2 linked regions of the Chlorogloeopsis sp. ULAP01 genome follow. The main gene of each other region encodes a partner of the protein of the gene in region 2 in a complex. Links are inferred from orthologs where the notes say so. Each region holds a gene or a part of one and is shown on either strand. Other genes may lie near its edges.

Region 1 (16,850 bases), on a different replicon or contig from region 2:
GGTTTTCTGTATCACTACTAGGAATAACTTCCTGTAATTGGGCGTTGGGATAAAGGGGGATTTCTTTAGGAAAATCAGTTGGTAACTGTACTGCTGAGTTGTTTTGTTGAGTTGGGCGATCGCCTGTTTGATTGCCACCAAAAATTACGGGATTGTCTTTCAACCTTGAGTCTGCCGCCAAAGACTGTTCTAGATTCTTGGCGATTTGACTGTTGGAACAGGCTGTTAACGAAGTGAGTAAAACTGCCAAGCTGATTGACACAGCCAAAGGGTTAGAGTGCAGCACGGTAAATCACAAATCGAGTGTCGATTCCTACCCTAGCGCATCCAGGCAACTAAAGGCAGTCACTATTAACTTCATCCCCGATCAATTAAAATTGATCCTTTACTGTACTAGTTGAGTTATAGTCGGTATAAAAACTTTCATCTGCCCTTGACGAAAGATTGCAATCGGCGCGAAGATTGCGACTGAGATTCCGGTCGTAAAAGGTTTGCCAGAAACAGAAATTCGCCAAAAGGGCAGGCAAAGCTCAAAAAATTATATCTCTGCTCAAAAACCTGTATGGGATAGGCGTATGAAAAATCTAAAATAGATATTAAATTGAAAACAATAAGGATCATTGCTATCGACAAACGCCAGTTCAATTTACTTTCATCCCAAGCGTCGTCGGTTTGTTACCAGTGCTAAAACACGATTACATGCAAGCTTCCCAGGATCAGCCTATTTATTCTGAGGCTCCACTGCAATTGTTACTGTTTGTCGATGGGCGACCAAAGTCACGGCAACAAGTGCAGCGAATTCGTGCTTACTTAAAAGAATTAGAGGCTGACTATAAGTTTGAACTTCAAATTATTGACGTCGGGCAACAACCCTATCTGGCAGAACATTTTAAACTGGTAGCAACACCAGCTTTAATCAAGATTCACCCAGAACCCAGACATATTCTAGCTGGTAGTAACATAGTTGCTCAACTAAAAAGCTGGTGGCCACGATGGCAAGCCGCAGTAGATGCTTACGTAAAATTACAGAATGGATTGCAGGATAACTTGGAAGATAATGGGCGCCTACCACCATCACCGAAATCCTCTATTCGTTCGGTTGCTGTTTCTGCTGAACTGATTCGATTATCTGATGAAATTTTTCGCTTGAAACAGGAAAAAGAGCAACTAGAAGAGCAACTACAGTTCAAAGACCGGGTAATAGCAATGTTAGCCCACGACTTACGCAATCCATTAACTGCGATTGCGATCGCCATAGATACTCTGCAATCTAACTACAATCAAGAAAAAGGCAAGTTTGATCGACTCACACCGACTATGGCTGCGCACTTGTTTAAACAAGGACGCAACCAAACTCGGCTCATTGACCGTATGATTACTGATCTATTACAAGTAGGTCGTAACAACGAAAGAGAATTCCCCATTCAACCGCAAAAAACAGATCTCGGTCAACTCTGTTTTGAAATGATTGAGGAATTACGCGATCGCTACACGATCAAATCTTTGAAAATTGAAAAAGATATTCCCAAAGATTTGCCTTGTGTTTATGCCGATCCAGAACGTATCCGCCAAGTTTTGATGAATCTGCTGGATAACGCGATTAAGTATACACCCCTGGGTGGTACTATTAGTGTGGCGGGACTGCATCGCACTACGCAAAAAGTTCAGTTCAGTATTGGCGATTCAGGCCCCGGCATTCCCGAAGAAAATCGCGATCGCATCTTTGAAAATCATTTCCGTTTAGAACGAGATGAAGCTCAAGAAGGCTACGGGATAGGCTTATGTTTATGCCAGCGTATAGTCCGCGCCCATTATGGTCAAATTTGGGTAGATACTGCCCCTAATGGTGGAGCATGGTTTCACTTTACGTTACCAGTGTATCCAAGTTAAATAATAGGTAGGCTGTAAAAATTTACATAAAAGCTTCCCGTAAAGCTTTAATAATGTCAACGTTTGCTTCCGGAAAAGCAAACTGCTCTAGTTCATCTAAACTTACCCAACGAACTTCATCGCATTCAATTGGTTGCGGAATGCCCGTAATATGACGGCAATTATGTACTGTGAGGGTAACTCTTAGGTGTGTATAGGTATGGTCAATAGTGATTAGATGCTCACCTACTTCTATCACTATTCCTAATTCTTCATATATTTCTCGTTGAATACAATCTTTGATTGTTTCACCAGGTTCGATTTTCCCTCCAGGAAATTCCCACAAACCACCCATTACTCCCTTTGGAAGACGCCGATCAATTAAAATTTGCCTCTGCTCGTTCCAAATTACAGCAACACCGATAATTTTATGAGGTGGGAGGGAAGTAGTTTCGTTCATAGAAAAGCTGTTGGTTAGTAGATAGTAGGGGAGCCAGTGCGGTGGTGAAGCAGTGCTCTTGGCGGGTTTCCAACGGACAGTTCCTACAACGGGGGGCTTTGGGGCCCCCACGGAGTGGGGTTGGGGGGAACCCCCGCACGGCGCTTCTCTTGGCAACGGACTGTCCTCCGCCGCAGGTGACTGGTGTAGACACGTAGACGCGGTAGATGCGGAGCAGCTTCCGTAGGTACGGCGTATCCGTTGGTAGTGGATAAGCGGTTTCCCGCCATAAAGGAGCGTAAGCGCCCTTGCGGGTTAAGCGCAACGCGCTGCCTCCCGTACAGTAGTTAGTAGTTGACTTTGATGCTAAATAGAAAAACTCGACAATAGCCTGCCGAGTTTGTATTTTATTACATTTTATAAAAAATTTTTATTATTTATAAATTTTATTAAATCACTTTCAGATTTTTAGGATTGTCCATGCTTTATTCAGAATAAACTACTGAAAACAAGTATGAAGCAAAAATTTGAATATTAAATTCTAGATTATTCAACATAGGGGATATATGATTACCCCTATGCAGGTTAAGTAAAACTGTAAGAGATTTAGCACAAACAGAGGAAGAGTGAATTTATTAGGTATAGTTGGCATAAAAGTAGGAACCAAACAATCTAAAATCTCTATCTATATAGCTAATTTCTAATTGTTATTCATTTTCTTTGTTATTAGGTTCCATTCCTTGCAATGCTAATTCAAAATTCATTCTCTGTTCAGCGTTGCGCAAAAAGTAACCGCTAATCATAGCTGATGCTAACAAGCGACCAAGGTTTTCCCGGCTGGTAGTAATGGTAACATCAAAGTGTTCGGAAGATAGATTTCCTAATAGTCCGATGATATTACGTTCCATCACCTGAAGGACTTCTGAAGAACCAGGTTTGGAAAGCTGGCTGATAGTCTCTGGAGTTAGAGATTTAACATATTGCCATAACGGGCTGCTAGCCTCTGACTCACTGTTAAAAAATTCTGAAACTCGATTGGATGGGTTACTCACGTCTTTTCCTCCTGTTATATCGACCAGTAACACTCAAATTTGTTTGAATAGGTATAATTTACTAAGTTTTTATACTCTATTCAATATAGGAATTTACTATCATGTGTTCTTGGAAACTAATGTAACAGGCTATTTTCCGATTGGCAGTCGTTGTAACCGTACAAGATGAGCCGGAAAGTATCACCTCATTAGTTAGTGGTTAGTAGGGGCGGGTTTTATTGATAATCTTGCTGTTCAAACTGATAATTTATCTTCTAAACCCGCACGGCAGTCGCACTCGACGCGCTTAACCCGCAAGGGCGCGCTGCCTCCCGTACAGTAGTTAGTGGTTCTAGGTTCTACAACTCTGGAAGATCAACGTACTGGCTCCTCTCCCACTCTTCCACTACGTTGTTTCCCACTAACTACTAACCACTATCTATCAACTAACTCGCTAAATACTCTCCCATGTCAGATTTTGACTTGCGGAGTTTGCTTAAGGCTTCTCGCTCGATTTGCCGCACTCTTTCACGACTAATATTCAGCATCTCGCCGATTTTAGCTAAAGTCAGTGCTTTGCCATCAGTTAAGCCAAAGCGCAGAGATATTACTTCCCTTTGCTGTGGGGTGAGTTCTGCCATTAAACGCTCTATGTCAGTTGATAAAGAAGATTGAGTCACAAACTCTTCTGGAGAAGCTGCTGTGTCTTCTAACATTTCTCCGAGTTCAGTATCGTAGTTATCTCCTAACCGTATATCTAGGGATAAAGGAACACGTGCTTGCTCTAAGTACTCTCGCACTTGCTTGGGAGTTAATTCTAATTCTTGTGCTAACTCAGAAACTGTAGCGGCACGTCCTAATCTTTGAGATAGCTGACGTTGTGCTTTTTTTATCTTGTTAAGTTTTTCGGTGATGTGAATTGGTAGGCGAATCGTGCGTCCTTTCTCGGCGATCGCGCGAGTAATTGCTTGCCGTATCCACCAATAAGCATAAGTGGAAAATCTATAACCTTTGGTAGGGTCAAACTTTTCTACACCCCTCTGCATCCCAATACTACCTTCTTGAATCAAGTCGAGCAAATCAACGTTGCGCTTGATGTATTTTTTGGCAACCGACACGACTAACCGCAAATTAGCTTCAACCATCTTACGCTTGGCAATTTCACCTTCGGCGATCACTTCATTTAATTCTGCTGCTTCTAACTTCGTTGCTTTTGCCCACTCTTCTAAAGTTGGTTGACGGCCTAACAGGCTAGCAAGAGATTCCCTCACTTCATATAAAGCTGTTGAACGTTGCACCTGTTTGCCATAGAAAATTTCTTCCTCATGGGTTAGGAGTGGCACACGGCCAATCTCACGCAGGTAAGTCCGCACAAGGTCTGTAGCTGTCTGAGCGGTCTTCATGGCACTACTCTTTAGTAATTTTGGGTTTAACAGTTGGGTAGTTAACGATGTAGATAGGTTTTGATGGGTACCTACCCAGTCAGGCTGGGAACCCGTTCTTGAACTTGTAAATTATGCACTTGATATGCACTTGATAAATTCAGCGCTTTGTAAAAATCCAAGTTTGTTCTTAACTGCTAAAAATTACATTTCTTTTTTCTTTGTACAAGTATCTATAGTTAGATAAAAAGTAGCTTGTCGAACATGTCTTTTAATTTGACATCGTAAACAAGTGTAACATTTATGATAAATTTTTGACTACAAAGCAGATAGAAATTTTTATTTTTGGCAGTTTCCTTTAACCCTGTATTTTTGAGAATATAATTCGCATCTTTATTCCATCACTCTAGCAGCGCTTAGAAAATTTTCTAATCTTTCTTAACAAAACTCAATGATAACGATAATAATCTTTTTATAATGCTTGTTAAATTTTTCCTGATGCTTGTAATTAATACGGAGAGAGGGGAGGAGTGCTTTCAAGGGATTCCCCTCTGGGGTTGGGGGCTGTGGGGGAGGAACAGATGAGGGGGATAGAGAAGATGGGGAAGATATTTACTCTCTTATCACTTCCTCATCTCCCTCAACTCCGTCCCCTGTTCCCTATCCCAAGTTCCTTCTGCCTCTGGGCAGTCGCACTCGACGCGCTTAACCCGACGCCAGGTGCTTTATGCCGGGGAACCCGTCCACCGCACTGGCTCCGCAAGGGCGCACTGGCTCCAAGGGCGCGCTGCTCTCTGCCCTCTGCATAGCTGCCTTCTACCTAACGAACCATGCAGTATTCTTGGATAACTTTGACATCCAAAGTAGTATTTTGCAGGGAACGGATAGCGGCGACGGTGGCTTTTGCTCCGGCAATGGTAGTGATGATGGGGATTTTGTAACCTAAGGCTGTACGGCGGATGAGTCTGGCATCAGTTTGGGCTTCTTCTCCAGAAGGGGTGTTGATAATAAGTTGGATTTTGTGATTTTTAATCGCGTCTAGAACGTGGGGACGTCCTTCATGGAGTTTGAGTACTAACTCCACTTTCAGCCCATGTTCTTGGAGAACACGGCGTGTACCATCAGTTGCCATCACAGCAAAGCCCAAATCGAGAAATTCTTTGACTACAGGCACTGCGGCAGCCTTATTGCGATCGTTCATTGACACAAATACCGTGCCACTTAAAGGTAAACGTTCGCCTGCGCCTAATTCTGCTTTGGCAAAGGCGCGTCCAAAATCGCTGTCTATACCCATCACTTCACCAGTAGAGCGCATCTCTGGGCCGAGGATAGTATCGGTACCGGGAAATTTATTAAATGGCAACACTGCTTCTTTAACAGCAATATGGGATGGTATGACTTCTTGGGTGAAGCCAAGTTCCTCCAAAGTCTTGCCTGACATAATTAAGGATGCCAACTTCGCTAGAGGTACACCAGTGGCTTTAGAAACAAAGGGTACGGTGCGAGAGGCACGGGGATTGGCTTCCAAGATGTAAACTTGGGGAGAATAACCTTGAGTACCAACAACGGCAAACTGAATATTCATCAGTCCTACCACGTTCAATGCCTGTGCTAGTTGCACTGTCCACTGGCGAATTTGATTGAGAATTCCTGGTGGCAGAGAAATTGAAGGTAGAGAACAAGCCGAGTCTCCGGAGTGGATGCCTGCTTGTTCGATGTGTTCCATAATGCCGCCAATCACAACGCGCCCGGTTTGATCGGCGATCGCATCTACATCCACTTCAATGGCATTTTCTAGAAACTTATCAATCAAAATCGGATGTTCTGGTTCAACCTGCACGGCAAAGGTCATGTAGCGTTCCAATTCTGTATCAGAGTAGACTATTTCCATAGCCCGCCCTCCCAATACGTAACTGGGACGCACCACCACCGGGTAACCGATACGTTTGGCTACAATCAGTGCATCCTCGTAAGTACGGGCAATGCCATTCGGAGGTTGAGCAATATTTAATTCTTTCAGAACTTTCTCAAACCGCTCTCTGTCTTCGGCAATATCAATAGAATCAGGAGAAGTTCCCCAAATGCAAGTGCTGACATTAGCCTCTGTTGCTGCCTGGGAATGCAAATATCGCTCGATTGGTACTGCCAACTTCAACGGTGTTTGTCCCCCAAACTGCACGATTACTCCCACCGGGTTTTCCGCTTCGATGATGTTGAGTACATCTTCTTTTGTTAGCGGTTCAAAATAAAGCCGATCGCTCGTGTCATAATCTGTTGACACAGTTTCGGGGTTGGAGTTAACCATGATGGTTTCATAGCCCGCTTTTTTGAGGGCAAAGGCAGCATGACAGCAACAATAGTCAAATTCTATTCCTTGGCCGATCCGGTTGGGGCCACCACCCAAAATCATCACCTTGGGTTTATCAGTGGGTATAACCTCTGTTTCTTCTTCGTAGGTGGAATAGTAGTAGGGAGTAAACGCCTCAAATTCTGCTGCGCAGGTATCCACTGTTTTGTAAACGGGGATAACACCTAATTGTTTACGGTAGGCTCGAACTTCATCTTCACTAGTTTTGGTGGCATAGGCAATTTGGCGATCGCTAAATCCTTGCCGCTTCACTCCATACATTTGCTCTTTTGTCAACTGCCGCAGGGGTGTGCGCTTAAGAAATTTCTCCATCTCCAGCAGTTCCTGCATTTTATCGAGAAACCACGGGTCGATACCAGTTAATTCGTAGATTTCTTCAATACTCATCCCTAACTGCATGGCATGACGCACAGCGAAAATCCGTTCTGGATTTGGTGTCCGTAGTTGGGCGCGAATTTGCTCACCACTGGGAAGTTTTTCTTTGGCATCGCATCCCCAACCAGCCCGCCCAGTTTCTAAAGAACGCAGTGCTTTTTGAAAAGACTCATTAAATGTGCGTCCCATTGCCATTGCTTCGCCGACTGATTTCATTTGTGTTGTCAGCACAGGCTCGGCACCGGGGAACTTTTCAAAGGCAAAGCGGGGAACTTTAGTGACTACATAATCAATTGTCGGTTCAAAAGAAGCGGGTGTTTTCTTGGTGATGTCATTGTTAATTTCATCCAAGGTATAACCGACTGCTAATTTTGCCGCCATCTTCGCGATCGGGAAACCAGTCGCTTTCGATGCTAAAGCCGAACTGCGAGACACGCGGGGATTCATCTCAATTACAACTACTTCCCCATTCACAGGATTGACGGCAAACTGGATATTGGAACCACCAGTTTCTACACCAATCTCGCGGATAATTTTGATTGCCATGTCCCGCAAGCGCTGGTATTCTTTATCAGTAAGGGTTTGAGCTGGAGCAACGGTAATTGAATCTCCGGTGTGGATACCCATCGGATCAAGATTCTCAATTGAGCAGATAATCACTACGTTATCTGCCAAATCACGCATGACTTCGAGTTCGTATTCTTTCCATCCCAACAAAGATTGATCGATGAGAATTTGCGATACAGGCGAAGCATCTAAACCTGTTTGTGCCATTTCGGCAAATTCTTCTTCGTTATAAGCAATACCGCCACCAGTACCGCCCATTGTAAAGGCGGGACGAATAATTAAAGGATAAGTGCCGATGCGCCGGGCGATCGCCTTTGCTTCTTCTGATGATGAAGCCGTACCACTAGGGCATACCTTCACCCCAATTTTTGCCATCGCTTCGTTAAACAGTTTTCTGTCTTCAGCTTTTTCAATTGCTGGTAACTTGGCGCCAATCAGCTCAACGTTGTATTTTTCTAGCACTCCATTTTTTGATAAAGCTACAGCAATGTTGAGGGCGGTTTGTCCTCCCATTGTTGGCAGGAGAGCGTCGGGGCGTTCTTTGGCGATAACTTTTTCGACTAATTCTGGTGTTAGAGGTTCAATATAAGTGCGATCGGCTGTTTCCGGATCGGTCATGATTGTTGCAGGATTGGAGTTGACTAGTACCACTTCGTAGTTTTCTTCTCGCAATGCCTTGCAGGCTTGGGTGCCAGAATAGTCAAACTCACAGGCTTGCCCAATCACTATAGGGCCAGATCCTAGTAGGAGAATTTTTTTAATGTCGTCACGGCGGGGCATAGTTGTCGCTTTGGAGTAAGAGAATACAAATCCTGATTATTTTAAAGGTCTTTACCCACCACTAATGCTGTTTATTATCAACTTTTCTGTAACTGTTTGCAGAGAACAGACAAGGATCAGGATACTTGATATCGGTTTGTTTAGAGTCTAAGCAGGTAGTATTTAGTCTTGTTTAAGTCAGGATGACATGACAAACAGAACTGGTAGAAGTTAAAGCAGCTATAACAATTGCATAGTAAAAAAGATATGTATTTGCATTTACATTTTTAATTTTTACATTTATCTTTGCTGTTTTAGTCTGTCTAAAATTGTATGTGATAACTATAAATAAATTTATCAATTGTCTAAATCATATAAAAAATATTATTAGCTATTTTTCTCAATAATTGAGTTGTTGTTTGGTAATCTTCAGCCAGAAAAATTTTAATACTTTTACTCAGTCAAACAAGAACATTTTCTCATCGCTGTGTAAAAGGAATCGTTAAAAGTAAACTTTGTGTTTTTTTGTATACATATATTAAAAAAGGCAGAGATATTCAAAGATATCCTTATCTGCCTTTTCTTTATAATTTATTTAGAACTAAAGCATCTAACTTTTTCTTTGGTCTCAAACAGACAGCTTGAGTAATTAGGATATTAGTTTTGAGCAGGCTGAACAAATCCTAAGGTTAAGCTGTCTTTAGCAAGGAAGTGAGCCAGATGGTAAGCACGTTCTTCTGTTTTCAACAGAATTTGTTCGTATAAATAACGAGTAGCGCGATCGCCTAAACTCTCAGCTTGTGAAGCTTGGCTGCGAATCAGTTTAATCATCGCTTGTTCTGCTTTCAGGTCATTTTCCACCATTTGACGGCAAGAGAATACACCATCAGATTCTGGCTCGAAGCAGCACAATTCGGCTAATTTGCTGAAGCTAGCAGCTGGTACACCACCTAGTCCATTTAAACGCTCTCCAATTTCATGGATATGTCCTTGAACTTCTTCATAGCTTTCATTAAAAAACTCGTGCAGTGAGTAAAATTCTGCACCTTCAACTACAAAATGATGTTTTTGGTACTGCAAGTACAGTGCTTGAAAACTAGCTAAAGCGACATTAAAGCCTTCACAAACTGGTGTAGTTACACTGCGATCTAGCAGTACAGGATTGTCATAAACTTGACCAAAGTTTTGTAATAAAGTTTGTGTTTCAGACATGGTTCTCCTCGCTTTGCAGCAGTTATTCTTTGCTAACCGCTTGGTCTCTACATCCTAGCATTTTAAGAAATGAAATCAAGACCAAGCAATACGATAAAAGTTTGATTTTTAGAAGTAATAAAACTTCTACTTTTATGACTTAACGACGATAGATCTCATCAATATCTCATCAATATCTCGTTAACAGTATTAACAGTTTTTCTATTTATCTATATACAGTCCTCTATTTCCTTGTCAGGAATAAAGGCTATGGCGTGGATAAGAATTGAGCATCAGTGATCTGTTTCCTGTTCTCTGTACCTAGCGCCAACCCTAGTTTTTAACCCTTGCCATTTTGCCATTACCCACATTTTTGTAATCATCAAAGTTCCAATTACATCTAAAGTTTTAGGCAAATAGGGCAAGTCCACTTTTAGTAGACGTAAATATGCAGCGTGAGCTATCTCACTAGAAAATTTATTCTCTAGCTGAATAGTAATGACGTGGAGATGGCAAAGATATTGTAAGGACAAGGTTTCTAGCCTTTAGCCCCTAGCCGCTGGCGGGACGGTTGAGATTTTTTTTCAAAAACTACTGAGAAAAGTTCGCACTTAGGTTATCCTGATTTAAGGAGCTATACTCCGCAAAATAAAAACCATAAAAAAGCGATAACACACCATTTACTGCGATTTTCTAGCACTTTGAGGGCAGGAATCTTGAAGTCTTTCAGTTCAAAATTACAAGAAAAACACGTTATAGAGGTGAATTGGGCAGAGCGTTGGCAAGTTTATCAACGCCTACAGGAACTAGATATTCCTTGTTGGTGTGAGGCTAACGAGCCATTAACAGCCCAAATTGACAATACTCTTGCAGCTATTCAAGTTTGGAGTGTGATGCGACAATTCACAGCCTCTCGTCAAGAATTGGTTTGGACTTTAGAACTCTGTTGGCAGCATCGCTATCAGTAGTTAAACGTTAAAAGCCTTGAATCCCGATGGGAAGCTGTTGTGCATCTCAAAACCTGCCTTCCCTGATTGCTGGTTTTCGTAAAAACTAAAGAAAAGGTTAGAAACATGAGTAATTGCCATAGCAACGAAATATCAGAATTTTGTCTTGAGGGAAGATTTCTTGATTTTGTGATTAAAGATGGCTATAAGCTCAAAGGCTTGGTACTAGGGACTTCTGAAGGTGAATGTTACGTAAAGCTAGCTAAACATCTGCGAGTGGCGTTTGACTGGCGCTTACCACGTGGTACTTGGTTGCAAGTCGTAGGTGAGAAAAAACACGATCGCAAAACAGGCGAAGTTAAGCTGAAAGCTCAACAAATAATGGCAGCACGGCGAGAGTTGGAGACAGGGGGAGAAACTTTCTCTGTGTCCTCTCTAACTGAAACTAAGGCAAAATCAGCAAAAGCGACTATTTTGGTTTGTCAAAAGTCTGATTGCGTGAAACGTGGTGCTGATGGGGTATGTCAGGCTTTACAAGGAGCTTTGCGTGATCGCGGTTTAGCAGATCAAGTCACTATCAAAGGTACTGGTTGTATGAAAAACTGTAAAGCAGGGCCAAATGTAGTGATGCCAGACAAAACCCGTTACAGTCGCATTCAAGCTGCCCAAGTACCTGCATTGATGGAAAAACATTTTACTGATAGCAGTGTCAGCCAGAATCAAAAGAATGTCACAGAAGTAACAATGCCTATTGCAAGCACAGTTAGTGTTTAGTTAAGAGCTAGTTAAGAGTTAGTTAAAAGCCAATAAAAAACTTTTTATTTACGTATAGCAAGTCGTACTTATCTAAGACTTATATAAGAAAGTATGACTTGTATAATTGTTTTCCACGCTCAAAAACAGCTTGATTCAATACCCAGTAGTTTACTCAAAGTTAGGTGATATTTTTTAATTTTGAGCTACTACGACTTTGCTGTTCATAAAAATCTTAATAAAATTTAAAATCTCTAAATAGTTATCATAACTTGCTTAAATAAATATTTAAGTTTTTACTCAATCTTTAACTCAATTTTTATTCAATTTCCTGAAAGTTTTAGCTATGATGGTAAGCAATTATCCATTCACTTAGTGTCCTGGACTTCTCTATGAAGCTAGGACTTTTTCTATTAACAAATTCTTAGCTAATAATAATCTATCTTTAGGAGTATTTATTTATTATTTGTATATTTTTAATTACAAAAGAGAGACAAGAAGTGAAGTTTACATCCCCTACAGTGAAAATTGTTTTGTGGGACTATCTTCGTAGGTGCGGTCAATAAATAGTTGGGCAAAATTAAATCATAGTAACCTAAGTTTTTATAGAGAGCTTAGACTTTCTAATCTCTAGGTATCTAAACATATGAATAATTTATCAACATCTATCTCTAGTGGGGAGCGATATTTATTTATAAGTGAATGTTGATTAAATAGTTTATTTAGACTGAATCAAAGCAGAGGCGATCGCTAATTTTTATTATTGTCTATCAAGAAGTTGAGCAGTCTTTAGATTAGCCTTGGGGGGTTGCGGGTATGAGGGGATTGCCACTGCAATCACTAATGGCATAGTAACTAATATAATCTGGATCGATGTTTCCTCCAGCTGAGGAGCGACTCGGAGCGATCGCGTATACGGAACTCTTAGCGATCGCTTCTTATTTAATTTCTAAGTATCGATCAAATTCATCTTTAATGATGTGATAACACTCACAAGTCGCTTCTTCCATTTCTTCACGGTTGAGGATGGTGACTTTACCACGGGTAGCGCGAATAAATCCGGCTGTTTGGAGAGTTCCGGTAACAATGCTAACGGCGGGGCGAGTTGAACCAATCATTGAGGCTAGAGTGTCTCGCGTGAGTAACAGTTCGGGGGTTTTGACACGATCTTGGGCTGCGAGTAACCAACGGCAAAGGCGTTGCTCAACGGTATGGAAACGGTTGCAAAGTGCAGATTGCGTCAACTGCATCAGCTTGAGATAAGTAAAAGCCGTCACTTTTTGTCGTAGAACAACAGACTTATGTAATACGCGGGCAAAGATTTCGGCACTTAATTTAAATGCTTCGCCTGTAAGTTGCACCTCAACTTGCCAAGGAGCAGAATTTTGATTGAACAGAAATGCTGTCCCTACTACTCCTTCAAATCCAGTGATACCGACTTCTACGGTTTCGCCTTCTTGCGTTGAATGTACCTTGGAAATCAAGACAGTTGTCGGAAAGTAGACATGAGTGATCGGTTCTCTAATCCTGGTGAGAATGTCGTTTTGGTGTAACTCTACTAGTTCTAAATGAGGATGTAGGCGATCATATTCTTCTTGCGGTAGCGAATTGAGAATGAAATTTTTCGACCGTTGAAGCTCATTGAAATTTAGCATAATTTCCTTAGGGTGATCGTGGGGAAGGGGGAAAATTGTACGCTAATAAATTTAGATAGATTTAGAGCACCTCCCAAAGCCTTATACCGTTTGACTTTCAGATAGATACATTTCGGGTTTGCTGCTCTTGAACTGGCAAGGCTAGGGAAACTAGCTAGCTGTGTGTCTGCAACCCAAACATAGTCATGATTGGGCAGTACAGGCATATTACTTAACGTACAATTTTCCCAAAATGGCACGATTACCCCTTCTTCGTCCGTTCTCTAGCGAACGGAGGAGTTATATTAGCTTAGTAATCCATTTATTCCACCCAAAGCAGGATAGCAGAGTTTCTTAAAGGCAGACGAAACTCTCAGTTTCGGAGGTATCGTTCAAATTCATCTTTAATGATGTGATAGCACTCACAAGTTGCTTCTTCCATTTCTTCGCGATTGAGGATGGTAACTTTACCGCGAACTGTGCGAATAAATCCGGCTGTTTGGAGAGTTCCGGTAACAATGTTAACGGCGGAAAGATTTGAACCAATCATCGTAGCTAGGATGTTTGGCGTCAGCAACAGTTCAGGGGTTTTGACTCGATCTTGGGTTGCTAACAACCAGCGACAAAAGCGTTGCTCAATAGTATGGAAGCGATTGCAAAGTGCGGATTGCATTAGCTGCATAACTTTGAGGTAAGCAAAAGCCGTCACTTTTTGCCGGAGAACAACAGACTTGTGCAAAACACTGACAAAAGCTTCAGCGTTTAATTTGAATGCCTCGCCCGTAAGGAGAACGTTAATCTCCCAGGGTACAACATCTCGATTGAGAATGAAGGTAGTTCCAACCATTCCTTCAAATCCCGTCGCTCCAACTTTAACAGTTTCTCCTTCTATTGTTGAATGCACCAAAGAAAGTAGAGCAGTCGTTGGAAAATACACATGAGTTATCGGTTCTCTGATATGTGCGAGAACGTCGTTTTGGTTCAATTCAACTCGTTCTAGATGAGGATGTAGGCGATCATATTCTTCTTGTGGTATCGAATTGAGAATGAAATTTTTTGATCGCTTAGGCTCACTAAAATTCAGCATAATTCTATTCCTTTGTCCGTTCGCTGGAGAACGGACAGGTATCACTTTAGCTTGGTAATCTTACCCAGAGCAAACAGGCACCTAAAGCAGGATGGTAAAAAAGTAGCTGTGGTTCATCCCGTCAAAAAACGGATTCTCTACGTCGATGATTCACAGGACAACTGTGAGTTGTTAAGTTTTATTCTAAACGATGCAGGATATGAGATCGAGACGGTGCAAAGCGTGACTGAGGGCTTGCGGGTTGCTGAAAGTGGGAAGTTCAATCTTTACTTGGTGGACTTATATTTCTGGGACGGTACAGGCTTTGAATTGATTGATAGAATTCGTGCTTTCGATCAATCGACTCCGATTGTGGTTTGTTCGGGAGATTTGCGCGAGTCGGTGCGGGAAGAACTGATGCGGGTTGGTGTCCAAACTTTCTTAACGAAGCCTATCGATCCTGATCAAGTTGCTAGAACAATTGCCGAAATCCTGGGCGACGATTTGCAATCGTAGTAGGGTGTGTTGTCGCCAAGACCGCACCATCCTAATTTTCGATGCGTTAGGACTAACGTCTATAAAAATAAATTTTGTGGTGTGGACATCTTGTCCGCACCGGACGGGCTAGAAGCCCATTCCACAAGAAAGCTATCATGTAACATTTTAGTCTTGACACGCTACTACTGGCTGCTTTTTTGAGAGTGCGCTTACAGTTGCCTTTGTAAAGTTGAAACTACTCAGACTGAATGCTACTTTGTCTCAGATTCATCAGTGTCAGAACTTCTTACCACATTCAAGCTTGATAAATCTTTGCCCTCAAGAATCGTTCCCCGAAGGTTCGCCCATTTAAGGTTTACCCGCTCAAGGTTCGCCTCTACAAGGTTCGCCCCTTCAAGATTTGCCCGTTCAAGGTTCGCCCCTTCAAGATTTGCCTCTACAAGGTTCGCCCCTGCAAGGTTCGCCTCTAAAAGGTACGCCTCTACAAGGTTTGCCTCTAAAAGGTACGCCTCTACAAGGTTTGCCTCTACAAGGTTCGCCCCTTCAAGATTTGCCCGTTCAAAATTTGCTCGTTCAAGATTCGTCCGTTCAAGGTTCCCCCGTTCAAGATTCGCCCATCTAAAGATCGCGCCTTCAAAGTACGCCCGTTCAAGGTTCGCCCCTGCAAGCTTCGCTCCTGTAAGGTACGCCCATCTAAGGTTCGCCCATTTAAGGTTCGCCCGTTCAAGGTTCGCCTCTGCAAGGTTCGCTCCTTCAAGGTTTACTCCTAAAAGGTTTGCTCCTAAAAGGTTTGCCCCTACAAAGCTTGCTCCGCAAAAATCTTTGAGGATGAGAATACTGTTTTGCAAGTCTAAAAAACTCAAGCAATTTAAGCAAAAAACATCATCGAAATCGATTCTTTGCCCCTGAAGTCGAGAAATCCAAGTGCCAAAAGCTTCTGGAGTAGGCCATTTAATTTGAGAAATATTTTCTGTTACCCTAGCGCAGGCATTTAAAACAGCTAACAAAGCTTCTTCTGCATTCCGTGCTTGTCGGTTTTCTTCCTGAAAATCTGCTCTAGGATTTAAGCGTTCCATCGGCATTCCATGACGCAGCATAAAACCAATTAGATCGCATAGTGTCTGCTGCCAATTGCCGACATCTGAAGGATTTTGCAAACGCATTTCATCAACAACAAAATTAAAAAGATACTCATCCATAGGGGATGCACCACAGAGAGTTGCCCAACGTTGTAATGCATCTCGTTCATCCCATCCTTCATCTGGATCGTCTTCGCGACGCTTGAGCATTTCATGTATACGTCGTACTTCTCGCACGATGCGTCTTGCTGTTAAATATTCACCAAAACTTTTGTGGGTAAATTCAAAGGTTTTCTCGCCTTCATTAAATCCACTTTGGCGAAAATAAAAGGCGGTTAACAGACGATTTATCCCTAATTTTGCCCCTTCTTGAAATATTTCTAAAAGTCGTTTTAAACTACTGTTGTCACAATGACTTTCAATCTCTCTAACTGTTGTTGTGCGTCCATCTCCATGCCAGGAAGCTAATGCAATTTCTTCCAGAATGCGAACAAAGTCTTTTTCTTGAATTCCCTGTAGTGAAGGATGTTGATAACCCGTCCAACCCCGCTCATAAACGGCTTTGAGTAAATCAGAGTAAATAGTATTTAAGTTGCTGTCTTGAGAAAACTCAACTTCACCGCGAACAAAACTTAATGCCACTAAATAATTAAGCAAAGGTTGGGAAGTTATTTCTGTGAGATTACCTCGGTCTAATTCTAGTGGTAAGCCTGTATATCCGTAACCTTTAACCTTGCCATAATACTGCCACCACAATTGCCGCCGATCCTCAGCTAACAAGTTTTGATTATCAATGTATTTTTCTTGATTTTTTTGATTTTCAGTGATGAAATAAGGCAGGATATGCAAAATTTGCTGTGGTTGGCGAAATTCGTTGCTATTTGCTTGAACT
Region 2 (15,857 bases):
ACATATCTTAATTCTAGAACTGATATCAACCGAGTTCCGCTTAACCCTGTACTGATAGTTACAGAAAGAGAAATCGCCCGCCCCTTAGCTTTACCTATCAGCTACGGTACACGCAACGTTGCATGGCCGACAAATTTCTTGTGGACAGTAGCAATATTAGCACCCCTAGCAATTTCCGGTTGGCAGCTATATCTTCTTGCTAAAACAGGTAGTGGTATAGGCAAACGTAAGTATGGTATTCGAGTTGTTAACGAGCAAGGAGATCCCCCAGGGATTGTAGCTGTTCTAGTGCGCGAAGGTATTGGTCGTTGGACTTTGCCTGTAACCGCAGCCTATCTGCTTTGGCACTACAGCCCATTTTTCCCCTATTTAGGTGCTTTTATTGCTTTAAGTGGCTTATTTATCTTGGCAGAAGGAACTGGTTTCTCGTGGCAAAAAGGACGCCGTGCCTTGCATGACACTATTGCAGGTACTTATACTATAGATGCAACGAAACCGTTTACACTTGAGCAACTGCAAGAGAATACACACGAGCAGCCTGAGTGGACAAAACAAGGTGATGAAGACGCGGCGATCGCATCAATTGTGATGACGCCAGAAACAACTCAACCAGAAGCCACCAATCAATGGACGCAGTTTCGACGCAACCCAAATATGAAACTTTTGGGAATAGCGTTTTTGAGTATGACTGGTGTGTTGATAACTTTAGTAGGCACTCAAATCTATATCCAAACTCAACAAAATCGACGGATCACAGAGCAGCGCAACAGCCAACAATTTCTTGCGATCGTCAACCAATTAAATCCCAACTCTACTGCCACAATTGAAGAACGCCACAGTGCCATCATGGCAATGGGAACGCTCAACGATCCTCAAGCAATCCAATTTCTTGTCGGTTTATTAGCTAAAGAAACCGATCCCACCAGCTTAGAAACAATTCAACAAGCACTATCGAATATCGGTGCTCAAGCTATCCCCGATTTAAAACGCATGAATTTGTCTCTGGCTGCCGAACTAGAGTCCATAGGCAGTAGCCCTTCAAGCGAACAGCAATTACGACAACGACGCTTACAAGCAAACCAGCAGACAATTAATAAAATTCTTGCACTTTATAGTGGTAAAAATAACGATATAGATCTCAGCCGGGCGGTATTATCCCAAACCGGATCTGGAGATACTCCTTTATTCAACTTAGTGCTAGACAAAATTGACTTATCGGGAATAAATTTCAAAGGTGCAAATCTATCAACAGCTAGTTTGAAAGGTAGCAGCTTCCGAGGAGTCGGAAAAGATGGACGCTGGGATACCTTTGACGATTGGATTGCAGACTTGAGCGGTGCTCAGATTAAAAAAGCCAATCTCAGTGAAGCTAATCTGAGCCGGGTTTTAATGGTACGTACAGATTTGAGTCGTGCTACCCTCAACAAAGCTAATTTATCGAATGCCCGTTTGGTTGGTGCAAATTTAAGTAGCGCCCAGTTAGTAGGGGCTGATCTCCGTGGAGCAGTCTTAGAAAATGCTAGCTTGACAGGGGCTGATTTAGGCGAAGCAAAATTGAACGATGCCGATTTGTATGCTGCTCGCTTAGGGCGTGTGATTGCGATCGGTACACAATTATCCTTTGCTAACTTGAGCAAAACCGATTGGCAAGCAGCAGATTTATCAGGAGCAGATTTAGATCGTGCTAATCTCAGCCATGCCAACCTGAGTGCAACTCGTCTCACTAATGCGAATTTGCGCTCTGCTAATTTAGAAGGTGCTAACTTCCGAAACGCCGATTTAAGTCTTGCAGATTTACGGGATGCCAACCTAACAGGTGCCGATTTTCAAGGCACAATCCTCTTTCCTAACAAACAAGATCCCACAGATCAATTTGTTCAAACCCCAACTATGGGTTCGCAATCTGCTGTAGTCAAAGGAGTTGATTTTAGCCAAGTGAAAAACTTAGATACTAAGCAATTGGCTTACATTTGCACTCAAGGTGGTATTCATCCCCGATGCCCGTAAGATGGAAAGAAAATATTTTCAGTTTTCTGGTACTAACTCATCTAAAAATAGGAGCTATGGGCAAGAGGTTAGCAACTAGGGAAGAGAGAATTTCCTTAATTCGTTGTGTGATGAAATCATCATGAGTGTCTAATTTTTGAACATTACAAAATCTTAGATTCCCTCTAATTCCCTGTTAGAAATTAGGGGGATGGGGGGTATCATAATTAGGAGGTATTTAGAGAAAAATACATTACTAACCCTTTGCATGAACCAGTTACTAATGGGAAGTAAATGCGCAGGACAGATTCCCAAAAACGAACTGGTTCCCACTAACTGTTAATCTAAAATCTCAATGGTGTGAGGAATCGGGAAATGAGGCGTCTTACAAATTTAGTGTCAGTGCTTTTGGCTGGTTCAATTTTGAGTTTGACTCAATTTACCCTACCAGCTCATGCTCAAGCAGCCTACGGTAGCTATGTAGGTATAGGCCCAGCAGTTGGCTTTGCAGACGGTGCTAGAATCGGAGGAGTTGTTGCCTTTCGTTACAAACTTTTGGAATCGCCAATTTCTCTGCGCGGACAAGCGTTCCTAGCCGATAATGTAGCACTTGTACCAACAGTTTCCTACGACTTCCCCTTGAATTGGCAAACTGATGGGTATTTGGGAGCTGGGCTAATCTTTGCTGGCGGTGATACGCCCTCTCCTGTAGGTAATAAAATTAGTTTTGCCTTACAACCAGGTATTGATTACGTTGTACCCAATAGCAACACTGTTCTTTTTGGCAACGCGATTATTGGCTTTGATGCTTTACGTAATGGAGGCACAACATTCTCCTTACAAGGTGGTGTCGGCTGGAGATTTTAATTGTAGGGCTAGGGGCTAGAGAAAATAGATGTTCATGCCCTGTTTATGTGATTGATCGCATGGGATAGCTAGATTATAGGTCAGTCAAAATAAATTAAAAATATAGACCCCCGATTTCTATAAGAAGTTGGGGATATTTGCAGTTCTAATTAATACTTAATATAATACCATTTCACGTTAATTACGATACATATGAATTTTGCCCAGACGCGATATATGACGTCATATTGCGTCTATACACGGTTTGTATTTGTATCAATTTTTTTGTGAAATTAGTATAACTAAAAATGCCTTAATCTTATTGGAAACTAGGAGATTTGCAATTTGTTAATATAGAGCCATTGGTCGTTAAAAATAAAACTTTAATGTAGCGGCGGATTTTAAATTTTTTAACCAAAACATATAAATATCAAAGATAAGCCATGATACAAGAAATTAGATCCAATGAACCGCAATATATTTGCGTTGTCAAGGTTGATAGTCTTACAAATAACGAAGACGAAGAAATTATGGCATTTGGTGTATCTGAGGATGATGCAAAAAATCAAGCCCAGCAATTATTAGCAAGAAATTATGAATGCAATGAATCGCAAATTTTAGAATTAATCCAGGAGGCTAGAATTGAGCCGATAGGACAATGGTGTGCTCCTCAAGAACGTCAAGTATAGCAAATTTCTAGTTAAAATTTTCTATTTATTTTACACTCCAGAAAGTTTTTCTCTGTGTGTGAATCTAACTACATATCGGCTCATTCTCATTACTACTAAATTGTGAAATCGTTCATGCGTCGAATACTATTTTGGGTATTTGCTCCTGCGAGTTTCCTAACCGGATGCTCTGTTGAGCAAGTATTTCAACCTAAATCTATTACTTCTGAAGTACCCCAAACAAACTCTGACTTAATGACAAGAGGAAAAACCCTCTCGCCATTGGAACAACAAGTGATTGCCGAAATGAATCAGGCAAGGACAAATCCCGCAGGTTATGCGGCAGTATTGGAAAACTACAGAAAACGCTTTGCAGGTAATCGAGTCAGAATTTCTCAAAATGTTTATTTACAAACTCAAGAAGGTGTCAAAGCTGTCGATGAAGCGATCGCCTTTCTTAAATCTGTCCGTCCTATATCAAGCTTAACTGCATCTGTTGGTATGTCTTTGGCAGCGAGAGATCATGTTAAAGATCAAGGAGCAAAAGGCATAACAGGGCATTACGGTAGCGACGGTAGCGATCCCTTTACTCGCATTAGCCGTTACGGTAGTTGGCAAAAAACTGCTGGTGAGAACATCAGCTATGGTTCCTACACGGCACAAGATATTGTCATGCAGTTAATTATCGATGATGGAGTGCGCGATCGCGGTCATCGCCAAAATATGTTTAACTCTGCTTTTAAGACAACAGGGGTTGCTTTTGGCATTCATAGCACCTACAGGCAGATGTGCGTTATTACTTATGCAGGGGCATATGTAGAAAAATCGGTTTAATATTTAATGACAAAATTAGAAAATATAGAACACATGAACTAAATATGAGTACGGAAAGATTAGATCGCAAAATTAACTCCACCTCACCTGCTGTGAATCTCAATGTCCATATCCAGGGTACAGGCTTTCCTATTCTTTGCTTACACGGACATCCTGGTTCTGGCTCTAGTCTTTCTGTTTTTACCAATCACCTCTCAAACCGCTTTCAAACTATCGCCCCTGACTTACGTGGCTATGGCAAAAGCCGCTTTTATGACAATTTTGATATGACTGACCATTTGATAGACTTAGAGGCGCTTCTAGACCGCTTAAATATTGATAAATGCTTGATATTGGGATGGTCATTAGGTGGGATTTTAGCAATAGAATTGGCGCTACGACTACCAGAGCGCGTTAGCGGACTAATTTTGGTGGCAACAGCAGCTAGACCGCGCGGTAATCATCCGCCTGTGAGTTGGCAGGATAATGTTTATACTGGAGTTGCCTCCCTCTTGAATTGGATCAAACCAAGTTGGGATTGGAATATCGAGACTTTTGGTAAGCGATCGCTATTTCGTTATCTCATTCAACAACACACGCCTACTACCTATAGCTATATAGCCAAAGACGCTGTGCCAGCTTATTTACAAACTTCACCTGCTGCAACTCGCGCTCTCTATACGGCAATCAAAGCAGGATACAATCGAGTAGCCGATCTCAATCAGATTCAGTGTCCTACTTTGGTACTTTTTGGCGATCAAGATTGCCATATTACAGCTGATTCCAGCTTAGAAACAGCCAAAAGCCTCAACAATTGTTATTGGCAATGTTATGCCAATACCGCCCATCTTTTCCCATGGGAAATACCCACTCAAGTGCTGAGTGATATTGATCATTGGCTGAGAGCGCATCCACAAGTGGTTAACTATAGCTAATAGCTATTAGCTATTAGCTATTAACACTTAGCAATTAGCCTATAAATTACATTTGACCGCTAAAGGCAGGCCTTACTTTACGGTCAACTCTTTCCCCCAAGTCTTCGGCAATAGTTAAATTATCAGGTTTGCAGCGCTTAACGTTCACAATTATGCCTTGCGCTCCTTCCTGTTCCAAATCTTCTACATAACCTTTCATGGCAGCTTTTGCATCCGCAGAATTCAAAAATGGGCCAAAGTAGTAGGTGCAGCGGGGATTTTGTGTGACAACCTCTACCCACCAAGCCAAGCCAAAGCTCTGGAATGCGTTAATCAACAATTCCTTAAAGTCATCCAAAATATTTTTCATGGTTTTCGCTGATTTATAGGGTTTTAAAGGTTTGCTGCTAATTTTCTTTTACATTTCTTTATACTCTGTTACTCTTCTTTTTTCCAGTGAGTTCTCTGTAGTTTATCGAAATGCAGTGTATTTATCCATCTTTTGCGATAAATTTCATACAACGCCATACCTATTGCGACAGATGCATTTAGGCTAGGGGTTTTACCCTGTAAGGGAATTGATACCAGAACATCGCAGTAGCGTTGTGTTAACATACTCAGCCCTTCACCTTCTGAGCCGACTACCAAAACGATAGCACCACTGAAATCTACTGTATGTATCGGTTTGCTCACATCGGCAGCTGTACCGTAAATCCAAAAGCCTGCGGCTTTCAATTCTTCCAAAGCGCGGTGCAGATTCACTACTCTAGCAACAGGAAAATTTTCTAACGCGCCAGCTGCTACTTTCATGACTGTAGAAGTGATCCCAGTTGCTCGGCGTTGGGGGATCACTAATCCTTGAGCACCGATCGCTTCGGCTGTGCGAATAATTGCCCCTAAGTTATGGGGATCTGTGATTCCATCAGCAGCAACAATTACCGGATCGGTGACAGCTTTTGCCTGTTCAATTAATTCATGTAAATCAATATAGTCGTAGGGAGCAATTTGTGCTGCTATCCCTTGGTGATTGGCTTGCTCGGTAATTTGATCTAGGCGCTTGGGATCAACTTCGTCCACAATTGCGCCATTTTCCTTTGCTTGTAAAATCAGAGAGTGAAAACGAGAGTCATAACGCAAGCGGGGAGTAATCCAAATCCGGTTAAGACGACGCTGACTTTCCAAGGCACTTAACACCGGATGACGACCGTAAATGAGATCGCTATCTTGTGTTTGCTTTCTGGTTGGTTCCCTATCTGGAGCTTGCCTTCTGGTTAGTTCTGTGTCTTTTGTTTGTCTTCTAATTGGTTCGCTATCTAGAGCTTGCTTTTTAATCGGCTCCTTACTGGATATTTGCTTTTTAATTGGCTCTTCATGGGTACCTTTAAAAGTGCGAAGAGTTTTAGAAACGACTCGTTTGCCCTTCAATTTTAAGGTTTGCCCACGATTCGTTTCACCAGAAGTCTTAATTACTTTTTTTGTTTTATGCGCCATATCAAAGTCTTGGGTTATGCGTAGGAGTGGGCATCCCTAATTCACTTATCATCTCAATTTACCGAACCAAGATAAGGTATTTATAACTACTTTTCTAAATGTAGTTTTTGTAGTAGTTCGGTTAAGCGTTGATAATTGGTGAGGTATAGGTAGCCAATTAAAGTCTCTAAACTTGTTGCTTGTTGATAAGTTTCGGGATCAACTCTTTTTGGACGTCCTGTGGCGGCATTTCGACCCCTTCGGACAATTTCTAACTCGTTTTGTTGTAAATGCGGCATGAGCGATCGCAAATGCAGCGCCTGCTTTTCTGCTCGAACTTGTGCCACAACTAATCGATGATAGGCTTCACTTCGCTGAGGTGGCAGTAAATAGAACATTCTAACATAAAATTCATAAATAGCGTCTCCCAGGTATGCCAAAGCCGCAGGGGAAAGTTGTTGCAGTTGTGCCTGGGGAATTTGTTGAGATATATGCTCTGTGCTTGCCTTCAGTGTTTGGCACCAAGATGAATCTGGCTTGGAAGGCTCATCTTGCTCGTGTAATGGCTTTTCCTCCTTTGCTTTCACAAATTAATCATTCCTGGTTGTCTATTTTTGGAAGGCTTTATTTGCTGATTTACTCTTGAGTGCAAACTGTAGTGCAGGTTTATCAAGCATAAATCCAGGCTACAAAATCAACTCACTAATTTTAGCGTTTTCATCCGGCATTAGCATTTTGTCAACTGCGGGTTGAAAGAATATTTGGCGAGAAAATGAAAATTTTTGGAAGCTGCTGCTTAAAGAATCATACTCAGGATATGTTTTTCAAAAAGGAAGTTTTTCTTAGCATAGAATGAACTCTAGAGGTGTGAAACAGATAATTTTGATTTTTTATACTTTTTTTGGGATTGTTCTCTACATCAATTTCGACTTCATTTCTGTAGATTTTGAAATTTGAAGTTCATCCTCAATTCCTGTGGATAAAAATTAAGCTATCCGATGTTTAAATCTGGATAGCTAATTTCAACTCATCGGTCAAGCAATCAAGACTACTTGATGTTTTCTAGAGCCGCTTCAACTGATGGTTGCAGGGAGAGAAACTTCTCTAAGCGAACAAGCTTGACTGTTTGAGTCACACGGGCATTGGTGACAATTTGCAAAGTACCGTTGGAGTTCTGCGCCTGCTTGGCTAGCTGCACCAGAGCGCCCAAGCCAGAACTGTCAACAAAGTCAATTTGTGAGAGATCCAGAATAATGTGCTTTGGTCCCTCATCAATCTTACTTCCGAGAACTTTGCGAAATGTCGGTTCGGAAAAAGCATCTAACAAACCTGTGAGGCGGAATAGCTGACAGTTATCCCGGACTTCACGAGTACCTCTCAGGCTCACGGTTAGATTTAGTGGTTCAGCAATAATTCCCTCCTCATAGTTATGGTGAACGCTCAAGTATAGATGGTTTTTGTGGAAGTTGTCTACATTGGGTACAGGGGATCGGGGATCGGGTATTAAGGTTTCTTTGTTCCTAGTCCCTAGTCCCTAGTCCTTTCTCCATTTTTACTTTACTTCAGCCGTTTCTGCTTGACGCGCCGATCGCATTATTTGGACAAACTCTTCAAACAAATAATCGGCATCGTGGGGGCCTGGAGATGCTTCTGGATGGTACTGTACTGAGAATACAGGTAAGTTTTTGTGACGTACACCAGCTACCGTGCGATCATTCAAGTTGAGGTGGCTAATTTCCACAACTTGTTGGGGCAGAGAATCTGGATCAAGTGCAAAACTGTGGTTTTGGCTGGTAATTTCCACTCTTCGCTGTAACCCTGCGGGCTGATTTAAACCACGGTGTCCAAATTTAAGTTTAAATGTTTCTGCTCCCAAGGCATGACCTAAAATCTGGTGTCCCATACAAATGCCAAACATCGGTTTTTGAGCTGATAGTAGCGCCTTAGTAGTTTCAATTCCTTCGGTAACAGCAGCTGGATCACCAGGGCCATTAGAAAGAAAGATTCCATCTGGATTGTATTTGAGAATTTCCTCTGCTGGAGTATCAGCAGGTACGACAATCACCCGACAGTTGTAACTGGCCAAGCGCCGCAAGATATTACGCTTGATCCCAAAATCCAAGGCTACAACAGTTAATGTTTCCCCTGGATTGGCTGTGGCATCAGGATTAAATTCCCAAACAGAGTCAGTAGGCTCTAACCATTCATAAACCTTTTGTGTAGTCACTTCGCGGACAAGATTTAATCCCCTCATGCTTGGAGCTGCTAGTACTTTTTCTAACAGTTCTGCTTCATCCATAATCTCTGTAGAAATACCGCCATTCATAGCCCCAAAGTTGCGAATTTTACGCGTCAGGGCGCGGGTATCAATACCATAAATGCCGGGAATTTGGTGTTGTTTGAGATAGTCAGGCAAAGATTGTGTAGAGCGCCAGTTACTTGGGCGCATACAAATATTGCGGGCGATCGCTCCTCGCACTTGCGGTTGTTGTGATTCCTCATCCTCTTGATTAACGCCTGTGTTCCCCAATTCAGGATAAGTAAAAACTACTATCTGACCACAGTAACTAGGATCGGTCAACACTTCTTGATATCCGGTCATACCAGTGTTAAACACCACTTCTCCAACCACGGTACCCATTGCGCCAAAAGACCAACCGCGATAACTAGTTCCATCAGCAAGTACAAAGAGAGCAGGTGTTGCATCAAGCAGGGGCATAAGCAATTCTTATTGTAAAAACAAGCAGCAATTCGTCAATTCTATTTTGTTAACGGACTTCAGGATAGTAAAGCAAAACTTAAAGAATTATGAACTAGGTTTTGGATACTGATTTTCGTCATAATTTATGCCGCATTAATTTTAACCTAATTCAACTAAAAATTTTTCATGGGTGCTAGTGCTGCTGTGATATATTAGAGAGTGCGTCACAGGCCGAAAAATCGCGCTTAACGTTAAGCGTAGGATACATGAATGGCTAGAAAGTAATAATGGTAAGAATGTAGGGAAAGTCCTCTGCTCAAAATGCTTAGAAATTTAAATACCGTAAAGTTGAGCATATAATACTGCTCAAAATTTATTAGCGGACAGGGCAATCGAAGCCGTTTCTTCGGCCTCTACCCTACAACGCAGGGTAAACCCCTGGTAAAAGCCAGTGGGCAATGCATTACAAATAATTATGCTTCAGTCTTCTTTATCCCAAGCTGCGCTAATTTTTCTCTCTACGACAATGGTGGTTTTCGCTGTTGCCTGTCGCGAAGATAAACAAACAGTTGTAACGGCTTATAAGCAAGAGTCTAAACCAACGGCATCCAGTAGATTTGAACCTGACACCACAAAACTGGCACCAACTGCAAGCCCAGAACAAGTCAAAACTTCTGATGAATTGGCAGCCAGTATTTTTGGATTAGGGCTAGATAAAGCTGCCAGCGCCCATACTATCAGCCAATCGGCTCAATCTACAGAAGATTGGAATCTCGTGGCAAGTCAATATCAAGATGCGATCGCGCTGATGAAGCAAGTGGAACGCCACAGTGCCTACTTTGAGATCGCTCAAACCAAAATTCTGGAATACCAACGCTTGTCGAGATCCGCTCAACAGCAAGCTTCTCCTATTGTTTTACCAGCACCGAAAGTCAAACCACAGAAGTTAATAGTTGCCACTCCAAAAACATCCTTCACACCCAAGCCTCCACAACTACCTCCCCCAGTAAAAGCAGAACAACAAACGCAGCCTTCGCCGACTGCTTTAGATACTATAAACAATCAACAACAGATATTTGTTACCCCTAATACCAAACGTAGCGAACCAGTAGTATTTGTTGCTCCAATCAAACGCCGAGTAGGAGGCACACCTATCATCGAAGTCACCTTTAATGGTGAGCAACAATTTGAGATGATTGTGGATACGGGAGCAAGTGGCACTGTCATCACCCAACCAATGGCAGCTGCCTTGGGAGTTGTGCCTGTAGGAAAAGCAAAGGCAAACACTGCCAGTGCCAAAGCTGTAGAATTTCCCGTGGGCTATGTAAATTCAATCGAAGCTGGCGGGATAACTGTCACGAAAGTGGGAGTAGCGATCGCTGGTTCAGAACTGGAAACAGGACTGCTGGGACACGACTTTTTTGGTGACTACGAGATCACAATTAAGCGTGATGTTGTAGAATTTCGCCCCCCATCTCACTCGCAGCAACTCAATTCTCCAGAAACTGGACTAACTGTTCCAACTTCGCCCAAGCCACGCCGCTTTGAAGAATATCCTTAGCTGCCTGTATACCTTGAGTATGATCCATCAACGGTATTGCACCACCCACTTGCAATGCCAAAGCAGCATTTAAAGCCACTACATCTTGTTGCTCAACAGTTCCTTTACCTTGAAGTACTGCCTTGAGAATCTCGGCATTTTCCTGTACATCGCCACCCTTGAGCGCTGTTATAGGAGCAGGGGTTAAGCCCAGTTCTTGAGGATTTACTGTAGTTAACTGTACCTCTCCTGCCGATAATACAGCCAAGTCAGTGAAATCACCTAAACCAGCTTCGTCTAATTTTTCTCGTCCATGTAGAACAATTGCCTGTTGCGTACCTAGTCGCTGCAAGGCTTGAGCAACTGTTAACAACAATTTGGGATCAAAAATGCCAATTACCTGGGCTGTTGGACGTAAGGGATTTACTAAAGGCCCTAGTAAATTAAATACTGTTCGCACTTTGAGAGTTTTTCGCAAAGAGGCAACCGCTTTGAGTGCTGGATGCCAACCAGGGGCAAACAAGAAAGTGATCCCCACCTCGGCGAGTGCAGCTTCTACCTTCTGACTAGAGGAACTCAAATTTACGCCCAAAAATTCCAACACATCCGCGCTACCGACACGACTTGATGCTGAACGGTTGCCGTGTTTGGCAACTGGCACACCATAAGCAGCAGCAACAAAGGCAACTGCGGTAGAAATATTAAAAGTTGATGCTCCATCTCCCCCTGTGCCACAGGTATCGATGAAGGGGGTTGAAGAAGACACGGAGAGGTTGAGACGCGGTGAGGAAGTCGGAGTCTTGGCGGTTCCCGTCGAGTCCGAACTTCCGAACCCGGAGGGTGACGCGGAGAAACTTTTATTCATATTCCCCGTGTCTGGGTGTCCCCGTGTCCCCGTGTCCTCTTTATTCCCCGTGTCTGGGTGTCCTCCAAGAGACTGGGATTGCAAGACTTCCGCCATTCCCGCCAATTCATCAGCACTCACGCCTTTACAATGCAATGCAGCTAAAATTGCCCCCGATAATTCTGGAGCGATCGCTTCATTTAACCATCCTTGCATCAATTCTGCTGCTTGAGTACGGGATAAGGATTGGCCATCTAGTAATTGTTGCAATAGAATTGACCAGCTAACTGAGGATTCTGGAGCAGGAATTGGCGAATAATTCATAAATAGATTTGATACTCCCATTTTTGGCATGGGGACTCTTGGCAAGAGACAATTGGGAAAAACAATTTGGTTCCCTTCTGCTATCTGCCTTGGTTTAATAGCGTATTAAATCATTACACACTGTTTTAAGCGTTTGCTCAAGCTTTTTTCATTCAATCGCACATCTACTCAAGCATAAGTAAAAAGTATTAATTGTTGCTTTAAAGTTACTAATATTATTTAGCTATGACTGTATAAATTTTTGAAAGCAAAAGTTTTTGGAAATTGCCGTAATTTTACCATGGCTTTTTGGCGTCAAATAAATTACAAATTTACGAGCATTATTTATCTGCCTCAGAAAAACATCAAAAGTTTCAGAGACAATATCGTCTGTGTCGTGCTGAGGGCGAATACCGTTGGATTTTGGATACAGCAGTACCACAATTTGCAGCAAATGGTAGTTTTCTTGATTATATTAGCTACGCTGTGGACATTACTGACATTACTGATGTCAAACCTCAGTTCGCCACAGTATCAGAAGATGAAGCTGGTTTGGAACTGGCTTTGGATACAGCCCAAATGGAAGTTTGGAATAGGAATATTAGAGTGCTAGAGATGACACACCAGCAGGAAGAAATCGCTGTTGATTTAGCAAAACAAGAGCTAGAAGATTCCGTAGAGGAACGGGTAAAAAATTTAAACGAGGATCAGGTGCAACTGCAAGATAGATTTTTCCAACTGTCGTTGGATATGCTTTGTGTTGCTGGGTTCGACGGGTACTTCAAACTACTCAATCTGGCTTGGGAACAAACCTTGGGTTGGACAAAGGCAGAGTTAAAAAGATTACCATTTATTAACTTCGTACATCCAGATGATCGGGAAATAACTCTTGCCTATGCACAAAAACTTGCTCAAGGGATCGAAAACGTTGCTTTTGAAAATCGTTACCGTTGCAAAGATGGTTCCTATAAATGGCTGTTGTGGACATCGAGAACACTGCCCGAACAACAACTAATTTATGCTGTAGCACGAGATATTTCGGAGCGCAAACAGACAGAAGAGGCGCTACAAGCAAGCTATAACCTTTTAAATTCGGTGATTAACAATGCTGCTGATATCATCCTTGTTAAGGATATTCAAGGGCGCTACGTAATGGTTAATTCCGCTTTTGCCCGCTTTTTTCAAAAGCCGATTGAGGAAATTATTGGTAAAGATGATAAGGAGTTTTTTGAGGCAGAAATAGTGTCTCGAATCAGGGAAATAGATTTAAGAGTAATTGCTACAGGAGTTGCCGAAACGTTTGAGGAATTGATACCCCAAGATGGAGTAAATCACACTTACCTGACAACTAAAAATCCTTGGCGTGATAGCCAAGGTAATATTATTGGTTTAATTGCTATCACTCGTGATATTAGCGATCGCAAACGTAGTGAAGAATCCCTACAAGCCCTGGTAGCAGGAACTGCCTCAGTTACGGGCGAAGAATTTTTCCCTGCTCTGGTGCGTCATTTAGCCAATGCTTTGGGAGTTCGCTACGCCTTAGTTGCTGAAAAATTAGATCAAAATTTAGATAGAGTAGTATCTTTGGCGTTCTGGGAAATAGATAAGCCAGGAGAAAACTTTGATTATGAATTGGCTAATACTCCTTGTGGAGTCGTTTACCAAGACGGAGTACGTTGCTTTGCCCGTGGTTTGCAGCAACTGTTTTCCCAAAGCCAATATGTAGCGGCTATGAAGCTAGAAAGTTACTTAGGAACGCCTATTATAGATACGTTTGGTAATATTATTGGCCACTTGTGTGTATTTGATACAAAACCGATATTACAAGAAGAATATGCTCAGGCAATTTTAAAAATCTTTGCCGCACGAGCGACAGCAGAACTACAACGCCAGCGTGTGGAATTTGCACTGCGACACTCTGAGAGAAAGTTTCGAGAACTTGCCTCCAAAGAATCACTACTGAACCGTCTGGCAAGCCAAATTCGTGCTTCGTTGGATATTAATACTATTCTGGAAACCGTCGTTACCGAAATCCGCAATCTACTACAAATTGATTTATGTCTTTTCACCTGGTATTGTTCTGAGGCGCAACCTCCCCACTGGGAGATTGTTCAAGAAGCAAGAAACCCTGCTGTACCAAGTTTAATGGGTTTAAGCTCAACTACTGAAGAAGTAGGGGCGATCGCCCAAAAGATTTTCTATAAAGAAATCATCAGGCTAGATGAAGTTCAAAATATACCTGAACAACAGTTTTTCGTCGGTTTGGGGTTAACAGCCATACTGGTACTGCCAATTCATACTCAATCTGGTGAAATAGGTGGTTTAGCTTGCAATCACTTTAGTGGCTACCGACATTGGCTCGATAGTGAGGTGGAGTTGTTACTGGCGGTTGCAGATCAAGTTGCCATAGCTATAGATCAAGCAGAACTCTATAAACAAAGTAATGTTGCTGCTCAAACTGCTCAAGAAAAAGCGCAGCAGTTAGAAGAGACTTTAAGCGAACTGCAAGCAACTCAAACGCAACTGATTCAAACTGAAAAAATGTCAAGTTTGGGACAGCTGGTTGCTGGTATTGCACACGAAATTAACAACCCAGTTAACTTTATCCATGGGAATATCAACCACGCGAGTGAATATACACAAGATTTACTGCGTCTAGTAGAACTTTACCAACAGCACTATCCCAATTCGGTGGCAGAAATTCAAGAGGAAATTGAGGCGATCGATTTAGAGTTTCTCAGCCAAGATTTGCCCAAAATTCTCACTTCAATGAAAATTGGCACCGATCGCATTCGTCAAATTGTTATGTCTTTACGCAATTTCTCTCGTTTGGATGAAGCCGATATGAAAGAGGTTGACATTCACGAAGGGATTGATAATACTTTATTGCTACTACAAAATCGCCTTAAAGCTAGATCAGAACATCCAGAAATTCAGGTTATTAAAGAATATGCCAATCTTCCACCTGTAGAGTGCTATGTTGGACAACTCAATCAGGTATTTATGAATCTACTAGCTAATGCGATCGATGCTTTGGAAGAGGGACAAGGGATAGGGCATAGGGGACTAGGAATAACTTCTCCCAATCCCCAATCCCCACTTCCACAAATTCACATTCGCACTCAACTTCAAGGAAATATTGTATCGATTCACATAGCTGACAATGGCCCCGGAATGAAAGAAGAAATACGACAAAAGTTATTCGATCCCTTCTTCACCACAAAACCTGTCGGTAAAGGTACGGGTATGGGATTATCAATAAGTTACAAAATTATCGTTGAAAAGCATCAAGGTCACCTTCAGTGTATTTCAGCACCAGGTGAAGGAGCCGTGTTTGCGATCGCAATTCCCCTACAACAATCTAAACCCTAATTATTCTACTTACCTATAAAGTAATTACTGCAACATATTCTGACAAAACAGTTAGCTATCGTGATGATAGGTAAAATTTTGACTGCTCTCAATTCAATATTGCGAGAAAATATGAAAATTTCGTACTTCAATTTAGATTATGTAATATGAATACAAACTCTCATAATATATATGTAAACTCATGAATTTGGTTATTTATACAGTTATACAGGTATTAATTATTTTTCCTTCTTGTGAATAAAAGAATTAGATATCGGAGCAACTTAAGTAAATTTAACCAAACCTTAGTCACAAATTATCTGATTAGCTGCTAATCTATTAATAATTCACTTTTTGCTGCAACATTTGAACCCTCCAAAACCTTTTTTATGTGTTTTGGGGGGATTCTCTATTTAAAGTG

Evidence for each region.
Region 1: the proteins of carA (region 2) and carB are in contact, whole or in part, in a solved structure (PDB 1KEE), measured with the Escherichia coli proteins. The link is inferred for Chlorogloeopsis sp. ULAP01 from one-to-one orthologs.

The regions. Positions count from the first base shown.
Region 1 is NZ_JAUDRH010000004.1:211,288-228,137, forward strand. The notes cover bases 5,342-9,201. They hold carB (carbamoyl-phosphate synthase large subunit), read right to left. Parts: upstream 8,812-9,201; coding sequence 5,542-8,811; downstream 5,342-5,541. Outside these bases: QUB80_RS09545 (S-layer homology domain-containing protein), read right to left, coding at 1-286; QUB80_RS09550 (histidine kinase), read left to right, coding at 700-1,890; 8-oxo-dGTP diphosphatase MutT, read right to left, coding at 1,913-2,329; QUB80_RS09560 (hypothetical protein), read right to left, coding at 2,413-2,598; QUB80_RS09565 (DUF760 domain-containing protein), read right to left, coding at 3,016-3,360; QUB80_RS09570 (RNA polymerase sigma factor, RpoD/SigA family), read right to left, coding at 3,786-4,742; DNA starvation/stress protection protein DpsA, read right to left, coding at 9,448-10,002; QUB80_RS09585 (hypothetical protein), read right to left, coding at 10,275-10,514; QUB80_RS09590 (Asr1405/Asl0597 family protein), read left to right, coding at 10,698-10,949; QUB80_RS09595 ((2Fe-2S) ferredoxin domain-containing protein), read left to right, coding at 11,055-11,702; QUB80_RS09600 (Crp/Fnr family transcriptional regulator), read right to left, coding at 12,620-13,336; QUB80_RS09605 (Crp/Fnr family transcriptional regulator), read right to left, coding at 13,689-14,402; QUB80_RS09610 (response regulator), read left to right, coding at 14,511-14,897; QUB80_RS09615 (pentapeptide repeat-containing protein), read right to left, coding at 15,131-16,850. UniProt on the Escherichia coli protein: Large subunit of the glutamine-dependent carbamoyl phosphate synthetase (CPSase).
Region 2 is NZ_JAUDRH010000001.1:296,747-312,603, forward strand. Bases 7,334-10,200 are described here. They hold carA (glutamine-hydrolyzing carbamoyl-phosphate synthase small subunit), read right to left. Parts: upstream 9,417-10,200; coding sequence 8,250-9,416; downstream 7,334-8,249. Other genes in these bases: QUB80_RS01505 (STAS domain-containing protein), read right to left, coding at 7,746-8,141; QUB80_RS01515 (retropepsin-like aspartic protease family protein), read left to right, coding at 9,874-10,200. Also shown: QUB80_RS01465 (pentapeptide repeat-containing protein), read left to right, coding at 1-2,007; QUB80_RS01470 (hypothetical protein), read left to right, coding at 2,362-2,853; QUB80_RS01475 (hypothetical protein), read left to right, coding at 3,276-3,521; QUB80_RS01480 (CAP domain-containing protein), read left to right, coding at 3,636-4,334; QUB80_RS01485 (alpha/beta fold hydrolase), read left to right, coding at 4,379-5,248; QUB80_RS01490 (DUF1816 domain-containing protein), read right to left, coding at 5,295-5,597; 23S rRNA (guanosine(2251)-2'-O)-methyltransferase RlmB, read right to left, coding at 5,666-6,718; QUB80_RS01500 (Mini-ribonuclease 3), read right to left, coding at 6,805-7,284; more of QUB80_RS01515, read left to right, coding at 10,201-10,959; trpD (anthranilate phosphoribosyltransferase), read right to left, coding at 10,889-12,106; QUB80_RS01525 (PAS domain S-box protein), read left to right, coding at 12,395-15,457. UniProt on the Escherichia coli protein: Small subunit of the glutamine-dependent carbamoyl phosphate synthetase (CPSase).